3 regions of the Shewanella sedimentimangrovi genome follow, and region 3 is predicted to be linked to each of the others. Evidence: predicted binding sites of a transcription regulator. Region 3 holds the regulator's gene; each other region holds the start of a gene.
What was found. Region 3 encodes sigma-54, which starts transcription at its own class of promoters, with help from an activator protein. Its sites were predicted from a motif close to GTTGGCACGNNNNTNGNNT; they were not measured.
Positions count from the first base shown of each region.

Region 1: the regulator sigma-54 is predicted to act here: its motif matches at 1,953-1,971, upstream of flgB (flagellar basal body rod protein FlgB).
Region 2: the regulator sigma-54 is predicted to act here: its motif matches at 1,210-1,228, upstream of JYB85_RS05525 (DUF3192 domain-containing protein).

Region 1 is NZ_CP071502.1:2,796,249-2,799,523, reverse strand. It holds gene JYB85_RS12215 (chemotaxis protein CheV) at 1-893, shown strand, start outside; gene JYB85_RS12210 (CheR family methyltransferase) at 1,020-1,853, shown strand; gene flgB (flagellar basal body rod protein FlgB) at 2,005-2,403, shown strand; gene flgC (flagellar basal body rod protein FlgC) at 2,406-2,822, shown strand; gene flgD (flagellar hook assembly protein FlgD) at 2,850-3,275, shown strand, end outside.
Region 2 is NZ_CP071502.1:1,318,936-1,322,210, reverse strand. It holds gene JYB85_RS05535 (GNAT family N-acetyltransferase) at 1-414, opposite strand, end outside; gene JYB85_RS05530 (DUF2789 domain-containing protein) at 557-787, shown strand; gene JYB85_RS05525 (DUF3192 domain-containing protein) at 790-1,152, opposite strand; gene JYB85_RS05520 (hypothetical protein) at 1,308-1,622, shown strand; gene JYB85_RS05515 (Zn-ribbon-containing protein) at 1,622-2,395, shown strand; gene syd (SecY-interacting protein) at 2,429-3,070, opposite strand; gene queF (NADPH-dependent 7-cyano-7-deazaguanine reductase QueF) at 3,130-3,275, shown strand, end outside.
Region 3 is NZ_CP071502.1:3,528,158-3,531,432, reverse strand. It holds gene rapZ (RNase adapter RapZ) at 1-239, opposite strand, end outside; gene ptsN (PTS IIA-like nitrogen regulatory protein PtsN) at 236-679, opposite strand; gene hpf (ribosome hibernation promoting factor) at 683-970, opposite strand; gene JYB85_RS15750 (RNA polymerase factor sigma-54) at 1,000-2,481, opposite strand; gene lptB (LPS export ABC transporter ATP-binding protein) at 2,595-3,275, opposite strand, start outside.

The sequences.
Region 1 (3,275 bases), 730 kb from region 3:
AACGTACCCAGTTGGTGGGGCAAAACCGCTTGGAGTTGTTGCTGTTCAAGCTCAACGGCCGCCAACGGTATGGGATTAACGTTTTCAAGGTCAAGGAAGTATTGCAATGCCCACCTTTGACCGCGCTGCCCAGACTCAATCCCTTTGTACGTGGGGTCGCCCATATACGCGGCTCTACCATTTCCGTCATTGATTTGAGTGCCGCCACCGGTGGTCGCCCGATTGAGAACATCCAGAACTGTTTCATTATTATCTCAGAGTACAACCGTTCGGTGCAGGGCTTTCTGGTCAGTTCGGTGGAGCGGATCATCAACATTAACTGGGAAGCCATCATGCCGCCTCCCAAGGGCGCCGGTCGTTATTCCTATCTGACTGCGGTGACCGAGATCGACGGCGAGCTGGTGGAAATCCTCGATGTGGAGAAGATCCTCGATGAGATCTCCCCGGTCAAAACGTCCATCAGCGAAGAGATGGATGCCAACCTGACCATAGACAGGGATCAGCACTTCCACATTATGGTCATCGACGATTCGGCCGTGGCCCGTAAGCAGATTATTCGTGCTCTGAGTTCGCTCAACCTGCAGATCGATACCGCCAAAGACGGTCGTGAGGCCCTGGATAAACTGAAATCCATTGCCACCGAAATGGACAATGTCGCCACCGAGATCCCTTTGATTATTTCGGATATCGAAATGCCGGAAATGGATGGCTATACCCTGACGGCGGAAATTCGCGACGATCCCAAGCTCAAGCACATCAAGGTGGTGCTGCATACCTCCCTGAGCGGCGTGTTCAACCAGGCCATGGTGCAAAAGGTTGGTGCCAACGATTTTATTGCCAAGTTCAACCCCGATGAATTGGCGGCTGCGGTCAACAAACACCTGAGCCTGTAGCAGGAAAGGGCAGTCGAGCTTGTGTTAGGGATTGCCATGCTGTATAAAGCGCCGCTTGTTTTATAGAAGTGTTTCAGAAGCTTGGCTCCGGCGGGGCGGACTTCAACAGAGTGCAGGAAGTAAAGGGTGACTGATAAATCACTGGCTGAGGCTGAGTACAATCAATTCAGGTTGTTCCTGGAACAACACAGCGGCATAGTGCTGGGTGAAAACAAGCAATACCTGGTACGCAGCCGTCTGGCCCCGCTGATGGGCAAGTACGGCCTGCCGTCCCTGAATGAAGTGGTCAAGCACGCCATGAAGCCCACGGAGCGGCAGTTGCGCACCGAAGTGATTGACGCCATGACCACCAACGAGACTTTGTGGTTCAGGGACAGATACCCCTTCGAGCTGTTGGCCAGCGCCCTGTTGCCCGAATTTGGCCGCCTCGGCCGCCCCTTGAAAATCTGGTCGGCGGCCTGTTCCTCAGGTCAGGAACCCTATTCCCTGGCCATGACCATTTTGGAATATCAGCAGAAACGTCCCGGGGCCTTGCCCATGGGGGCAGCCATTCAGGCCACGGATCTGTCGCCTTCCATGCTGGATCGTTGCCGCAACGCCGAATACGATAATCTGGCCCTCGGCAGGGGACTGTCTGAGGAGCGAAAGCGTCAATTTTTTGAGGCTCTTCCCGGCGGCAATATGCGGGTCAGGGACAATGTCCGCCGTATGGTCAACTTCCGTGCCCACAATTTGCTGGAAAGCTATGCGCTGCTCGGCAAGTTTGACATTATCTTTTGCCGCAACGTGCTTATCTATTTTGCCCCCGAGGCAAAGGCAAAGATACTGCGGCAATTTGCTGCCGCCCTCAATCCCAAGGGCATACTCTTTCTCGGAGCCTCCGAATCCATTGCCGGCCTGACCGATGAGTTTGACATGATCCGCTGTAACCCGGGGATCTACTACCAGAAACGCACCTGAGTTAATAACTCACTGTTTTAAAATAATTAATCAGTAATCCTCTCATCGCTGGCAGGTATCTGTCAGCGCCTTCTGAATAAAATCTCCTTTCGATATTTTTTTGGCACGCGTGTTGCTTAATCTCAGTCCAAGTGACAGAGGAGGCAATTTTATGGCGATCAGTTTTGACAAGGCATTGGGAGTTCACCAGTACACCCTGGGGATCCGCGCCGAGCGTGCTGAAGTGCTTTCCAGCAACATTGCCAATGCCGATACCCCCCATTACAAGGCCCGGGATGTGGACTTCCAGGCTGCGCTGCAATCGGCCAAGAGCCAGCAACGCGGTTTGAGCATGAGTCAAACCAGCGAGCGCCACTTCGATCTGGCAGCCCTGACCCGGCAGCATATCCAGTTCCGGGTGCCCAACCAGCCGGATACGGGTGATGGCAACACTGTCGATATCCAACAGGAGCAGTCGGCCTTTATGCAGAATGCCCTCGAGTACCAGATGTCCCTGGGTTTTCTCGAAGGCAAGTTCAACGGCATGAAGAAGGCGATTAAAGGAGATTAACCATGAGCTTGTTTAATATCTTCAATGTGTCTGGCTCGGGAATGACGGCCCAATCGGTCCGGCTCAATACCACCGCCAGTAACATAGCCAACGCCGACTCTGTTTCCAGCAGCGTTGATCAGACATACAGGGCCAGACATCCGGTATTTGAGGCCGAAATGGCCAAGGCCGCCAGTCAGCAGCAGGCCTCCACCGCCGTATCGGTGCGCGGTATTGTCGAGAGCGACAAGCCGCTGCAAAAGGAATATGCCCCGGATCACCCCCTGGCGGACACCGATGGCTACATATACAAGCCCAATGTGAATGTGATGGAAGAGATGGCAGACATGATCTCCGCCTCCCGCTCCTACCAGATGAATGCCCAGGTGGCTGATGCGGCCAAGTCTATGCTGCAACAGACACTCAGGATGGGAAGATAATATGACGCACAGCGCAGGAGGTCATAAGTGAGCCTCGTTAACTCAGTAGGTCAGACGCCGGCCAGGACCCAGTCCAGCAGTGGACAGGTTCAGAGCAGTTCCGGCAACCCGTTTCTGGACAATATCAGGCTGCAGGGAGAACCGGCAGAGCCCGAAAACAAAAACCAACAGCTGGACCAGGACGATTTTTTTGCCCTGCTCAGTCAGCAGTTGTCGATGCAGGATCCGTTCAAACCTGTGGACAACGATCAGATGATCGCCCAGATGGCGTCCTTCTCGACCGTGGATGGGATCTCCAAGCTCAACGACGAGATACTTAACCTCAACGGCGTCATGTCTTCCAGTCAGGCGCTGCAGGCGTCGGGCCTGGTGGGGCAGAAGGTATTGATCCCGTCTTCGACCGGTTACCTGTCGGCTGCGGATCCGGAAATTCGCGGCGTGGTCAGCACCCCC
Region 2 (3,275 bases), 2.0 Mb from region 3:
AATAAATTGTAATATGCCGCAGCGGTTTCCGGGCAGATGCTCAACAATCGAGTTTTCTTTCTTCATCAACTTTTGTGTCGACTGCCAGCCGGTTCCCAACAGCATTTTCAGTCGCCAATGCCAATAACGCCCATCCCCCAGGGGAACCTGCTGGGTGATCACACAGGCAACGCCGATCAAACGCTCTTCCTCAAACCATCCTATCAAGACCTGTTCCTGCTGCCACAATTCGTGCAACTCTTCACGAATGGCGGCACGCAGCTTTTGCTCGTACAGAAATTTGTCACCCGTATAAAGGGCATCCTTGAAAAACGGATCATCGTGGTAGGCATTGAAAAGAATGGAGGCCGCAACTCTAAGATCTTCTGCGGTAAGATAAACTGCGCGAAAGTGCTCTAAGGTAGAGTGGTCCATTGTGTATATTTCCTTGATCCAGATCACACCTTGTTCACTCTATCAAGTCGGCATAAAAGTGCAAATTTTCATCACACATTGCCTTTTCCGGGCTTTGACACAATGCTTATAAATGACCATCCCCAAGCCAGGGTAACGCATCATGGATACCACACCTACAGACATGAGCCACCTGTTCGAACAGTTAGGATTGCCCCATCAAACAAGCGCCATCAACAACTTTATTGACAGCCATTCGGTTGATGACGGCGTAGCCATTTGGCAGGCAAAATTTTGGAGCCCGGCACAGGCCTCTTTCCTGCGCGAAGCCTTGGATGCGGATGCCCAGTGGTCTGAATTGATAGACCAACTGGACACCATGCTGAGAAAGTAAGATTAAATCAGGGCGTAAGCGGTCGAGCCCCAACCCACCAATTTGTTGTCGCTGATCACCACTGGGGTGCATTCATCCTTGGTGGTATTGCCATCCTTATCTGTGCGCTGGGTACGGTAAAAGAGTACCTGGATTTGTTTGCCTTCTTTGACATAGGCTTCATTGAAATCCGCTTTCCCCATTAAGGTCAGTACCTGATCCTTGGACATGCCCAGGTCCAAACGCGCCAGATTTTCACGGTTCTGTTGTTCTACCTTTTGCCAATGACTGCTTGACCAATCCCGGTCGCCATCGCTCAGATTCACCACACAACCGCTCAGTCCGATGGATGCAACCAGCAATACAGCGCAATATGCAGCTTTCATTTTTACTCCTTGTTATTACTAATGTGATAAAATTCACTTCAAAATCGAGCCCAAACACAGCAAGTTTCAGGCCAATTATTAACACCTTGTTTTGTAAGGATTTAAATCCAAACAAGATGCCAACTCCTCGCAAGAAATGAGAAATATCACTAACTATGAGTGCAAATGAACATATTCTGGTGATCGCCAGAACACTCGAACTGCAGGGGCAGGAACCCAGTGTTGCCCTTATCAAGGCGCGACTGAGCAAGCCCATGCCCTTGCCGGCGATTATCAAAGGGCTGCAGCAATATAAGGCCATGCCTGAAGATGCCAAGGCCAGAATATCTGTTACTGCGACTCAGGTTGTGGCACCTGTGCCGCAGGAAGCCGAAGACGAGCTGACGGTGTTGCGTCGTGAGCTTGCTGAACTCAGACTGCAAGTGCAGGAATTGCAGGCCAGGGTCACGGACTTGGAAGGGCAGGACTGATGTACGTCGCCGAGCTTCGTTTTGAATGTTTTGCCGACACCACCATCAACCGCGCCCAAACGGCCATCAATGGTTTTTTGGAGGCGCTAAGGGCCAACGGTCAAATACTGGGCCGGGAATTTGCCATTTCGTTTCATGATGCCGAATTCAGGGTCAGGTTAATGCTGCCGGAGCCCCAAAGCCTGGCACATCGCTATCACAGCCCCTGGGTCAAACAGGCATTACAGGCATTGACCGATGCCAAGTTGCTGGCACCAAGGGAAAAACTGCTGGGTCAGGACATCAATGCCAATGAAAGCTGTCTGGAAACACCCTCATGGCAATTGCTCTATACCAGCTATGTGCACATGTGCTCACCGCTGAGAAGTGGTGACAATCTGCTTCCCATTCCCCTGTATCATATCCCGGCCACCTTTAATGGTGATCATAAACAATTGATACGCTGGCAGACAGAATGGCAAGCATGTGATGAGCTGCAAATGGCATCTGCCACCAAGGCAGAATTTGCCGCACTCGAAGAGCTTGGCAGCTGCGACAGTGACTTATTTCGCCGGGGGTGGGATTTGCGGGGCCGCATCGAATACCTGACCAAGATCCCCACCTATTATTACCTCTACAGAGTGGGGGGCAACAGTCTCAAAGAGGAACTGCAACGACCTTGTCCCCGCTGCGGCAATAAGGAGTGGCGTCTATCTGAGCCCTTGCTGGACATGTTCCACTTCCGTTGCGATCACTGCCGTATTGTGTCCAATCTATCCTGGGACTATCAGTAGCTATAACTTTAGCCAAGACAGGCGCTTATCGAATTAGCGCCGCCCAGTCAGGTTATGCCACATGCGTTTAATGCTGGCAAAGATGCCCGGATGTTCCAAGCTGTCGTCCTGGTAATCATGGTGCTCTTGGGGCGGCGCAACCCTGGGTTTTATGACGCTGAGAAACTCGGAGAGACTCAAAGCCAATTGCTCGCAGGGTTCATTCCCCGGGATCTCGCGCCACACGCTGCCATCGTCATTGTTGACCGTCAGCATCGAGTCCCCTTCATCGAATACACCGATAAACCAGGTTGGCGCTTGCTTCAACTGCTTTTTCATCAGCAGATGGCCAATGAGATTTTGTTGAAGCAACTCAAGATCCTGCTGGTTCCAAACCTGCAACAACTCCCCCGAACCCCAGGGTGAATCAAACGTCAGCGCACCGGCAAAAAAATGGCCATAAAAAGCCGCGATATCCGGGTGTAAGTGCAACTCCAGCGCCGCCGCAATGTTATCGAAATGCATAGGCGGCTCACAGGCTACCGGTTGCCAATAAACCGGCTTATGGGAGACCTGTTCACCGACGATGCAAACAGAGTCGCCATTCGGAAAAGTCTGGGGCAAGGAATCCAGGCAATTGCTGAAGGCCTGCAGGTAGAGCTGATGAAATTTTATCAAAGCGGCCAGACAAGACACTTAAGCACCGTCCTTTTTCGGTTATAATGACTGCCTATTTTGACACGGAAATACGCTTGATGACACGAAATCACGATCCCTATAGCGATGCCGCCGAGCTGGCTGGCCTGACCCTGGGTCAAGCTACAGAATACCAGGCCGAGTATGCACCATCGCTGCTGCAAGGGGTTCCCCGCAAACTCAACCGCGATGCTATCCAGCTGAC
Region 3 (3,275 bases):
AGCTCGGTACCTTCGGGCAGGGCGGCCAACTGTTGTTCCAACACCTTGTGCTGTTCCGGCAGGTTGCGGACATCGACACTGATGGCCACCAGTTCATTGCTGCTTTTCAGCTGGGCCAACAAGGGGCCTATCAGCGGCAGTGGCAGGTTGTCGACACAGTAATAGCCGAGGTCTTCCAAGACCCTCAGGGCAACGGATTTGCCCGAACCGGAACGCCCCGAGACTATGACCAGTTTCATCCGGTGATCACCTGATAGAGTTCACCGTCATCCTGGCTTTTGCGCAGTTGCTTGATGATCTGCTTGTCGTTGAGCTTTTCTGCCATGGCGGCGAGTGTGCTCAGGTGCTGCTGACATTGGTCCGATGGCACCAGCAGCGCAAACAGTATGTCAACCGGTTGTTTATCTATGGCGTCAAAGCTGATGGCCTCTTCACATTTGACCAGCACGGCGATCGGGGTCTCTATGCTGTTCAGGCGGCCATGGGGGATGGCAATACCATTGCCTATGCCTGTGCTTCCCATTTTTTCTCGGGCCAATAGGCTTTCGAAGATCTCTTGAGAAGAGAGGGTGGGGTACTGGGCGCTGGCGATATCGCTGATCAGTTCCAGTACCTTTTTCTTACTGCCCGGAGTGGCACAGGTGGTGCACTCCGGCCTCAGGATGGTACTCAGTTCCATCTTTTAGTGCTTAGTCAGTTTCTCTTTGTGTTTGATGACCTGACGATCCAATTTATCAATCAGAGCGTCGATGGCGGCGTACATGTCTTCATGCTCAGACGTGGCAAACACTTCACCACCATTGAGGTGCAGCTTGGCTTCTGCAATCTGCTGCATTTTTTGAACATTGAGAACAACGTGCACATTATTGATCTGTTCGAAGTGGCGTTCAAGCTTGGTAAATTTGCTCTCTACATAGTTACGCAGTGAATCTGTAATTTCGATATGGTGCCCAGTCAGATTGATTTGCATAGACACTTTCCTCCAGTATTTACAGTGAGTTATAAGCTTTTACGCTGGTTTGACGGCGGGATCAGCATTGCTTCACGGTACTTTGCAATGGTACGTCTAGCAACGTTGATTCCCTGTTCCGCCAGAAGTTCCGCCATTTTGCTGTCGCTCAATGGTTTCTTCTGATTTTCTGCAGCCACCAACTTCTTGATAAAGGCGCGGATGGCCGTAGACGAGCATTCTCCTCCGTCTTCCGTACTGACATGGCTGGAGAAGAAATATTTCAATTCGAAAATGCCCCGAGGGGTATGCATGTACTTTTGGGTGGTCACCCTGGAAATGGTGGATTCATGCATTTCCACCGCTTCGGCTATGTCGTTCAGCACCATGGGCTTCATGGCTTCTTCACCGTATTCGAAAAAGCCCTGCTGGAACTGCACTATGCAATTGGCCACCTTGAGCAGGGTGTCGTTGCGGCTTTCCAGGCTCTTGATAAACCACTTGGCTTCCTGCAGATGGCCGCGGATAAACTGGCTGTCGGCCTGACTGCGACTGGTGCGGGCCATGGCGGCGTAATGCTGATTGACGTTGAGCTTGGGCATGCAATCGGGATTGAGCTCCACCACCCAGCGGCCATTTTTCTTACTCACAGAGACGTCGGGGATAACGTACTCGTCCTTGCCGGACGTGACCTGTTCGCCCGGACGGGGATTGAGGCTCTGGATCAGCACTATGGCTTCACGCAGCTCATCTTCCTTCAGACGGGTTTTACGCATTAGGGTGCGGAAGTCCCGGGCGGCAATCAGATCCAGATGGTCGCGGATCAGTAGTTTGGCGTTTTCCAGGTGTGGTGTGTCGGCGGCAAAGTGGGCCAGCTGGATCAGCAGGCATTCACTGAGGTCCCTTGCCGCCACCCCTATGGGGTCGAAGTGTTGGATGCGCTTAAGTACGGCTTCCACTTCGTCCAGCTCCACTTCATCGTCGCCCATGGCTTCGAGTATGTCTTCCGTGGTCTGGGTCAGGTAACCGCGTTCATCTATGGCGTCTATGATGGCGGTGGCTATGGCCATGTCGGTGTCTGAGAAAGGGGTGAGGTTCTTTTGCCATTCCAGGTGTTCATAAAGACCGTCGCTGGTCTCTCCCTGGAAGGGCATATCATCATCGCGCATCATGGAGCCGCTGCCGGAAGCAGGGGCGGCGGTGAACACTTCGTCCCAGGTGGTATCCATGGGCAATTCATCGGGCATGGACTGCTGGGTCAGGGCGTCGGAGGTTTCCAGGGTGGAGCTGTCATCGTTACTGCTGGCGGTGACGGGCTCGGAGAAGTCGTCCTGCTCCCTGTGGTCTGAATCGCTGCGCTCCTGGCTGTCGAATTGGTCATCGTCCAGCTCCAACAATGGGTTGGAATCCAGCGCTTGTTGAATTTCCTGTTGCAGTTCAAGTGAAGAAAGTTGCAACAGCCTGATGGCCTGTTGCAATTGCGGCGTCATGGTCAGTTGTTGGCCCAGCTTGAGCTGGAGTGACGCTTTCATCTACTGCGGATCCTTGACTGTTATTGTTATCAGAAAGCTGTTTTCTATCAGTTTTGTGAACTGCTGGCCAGTTGCACTCTTCCTTAATGAGATAGAGATCAGGCTAAATTTAACTATAGCCTGAATTGCTCACCCAAGTACACCGCCCGCACCTGCTGATTGTCCAGAATCTCGGCAGGGGTGCCTTCGGCGATGAGGTTGCCATGGCTGACTATGTAGGCTTTTTCACAGACATCAAGGGTTTCTCTGACGTTGTGATCTGTGATTAATACGCCGAGGCCGCGGCTCTTGAGCTGCTCAATTATTTTCTTGATGTCGATGACCGAAATAGGATCGACGCCGGCGAAAGGTTCATCGAGCAGAATAAAGCGCGGATTGGCGGCCAGGGCCCGGGCGATTTCGACCCGGCGCCGTTCACCACCGGACAGGGACATGCCCATGTTGTCGCGGATATGGGTGATGTGGAACTCTTCCAACAGCTGCTCCAGTTCCTCTTCGCGCTGATCCTGGTCCAGCTCCTTGCGGGTTTGCAGTACCGCCATGATGTTGTCATACACGGACAGCTTACGGAAAATACTGGCTTCCTGGGGCAGGTAGCCTATGCCCTTGCGGGCCCGCAGGTGCATGGGGTCCAGGGTCAGATCGTCTTCGTTGATATGGATGCTGCCCTTGTCACTTTTCACCAACCCCACCACCATGTAGAAAGTGGTGGTTTTGCCGGCGCCATTGGGACCCAGCAGGCCGACCACCTGGCCGGTGCGCACGCTCAGACTGACGTCCTTGACCACGGTGCG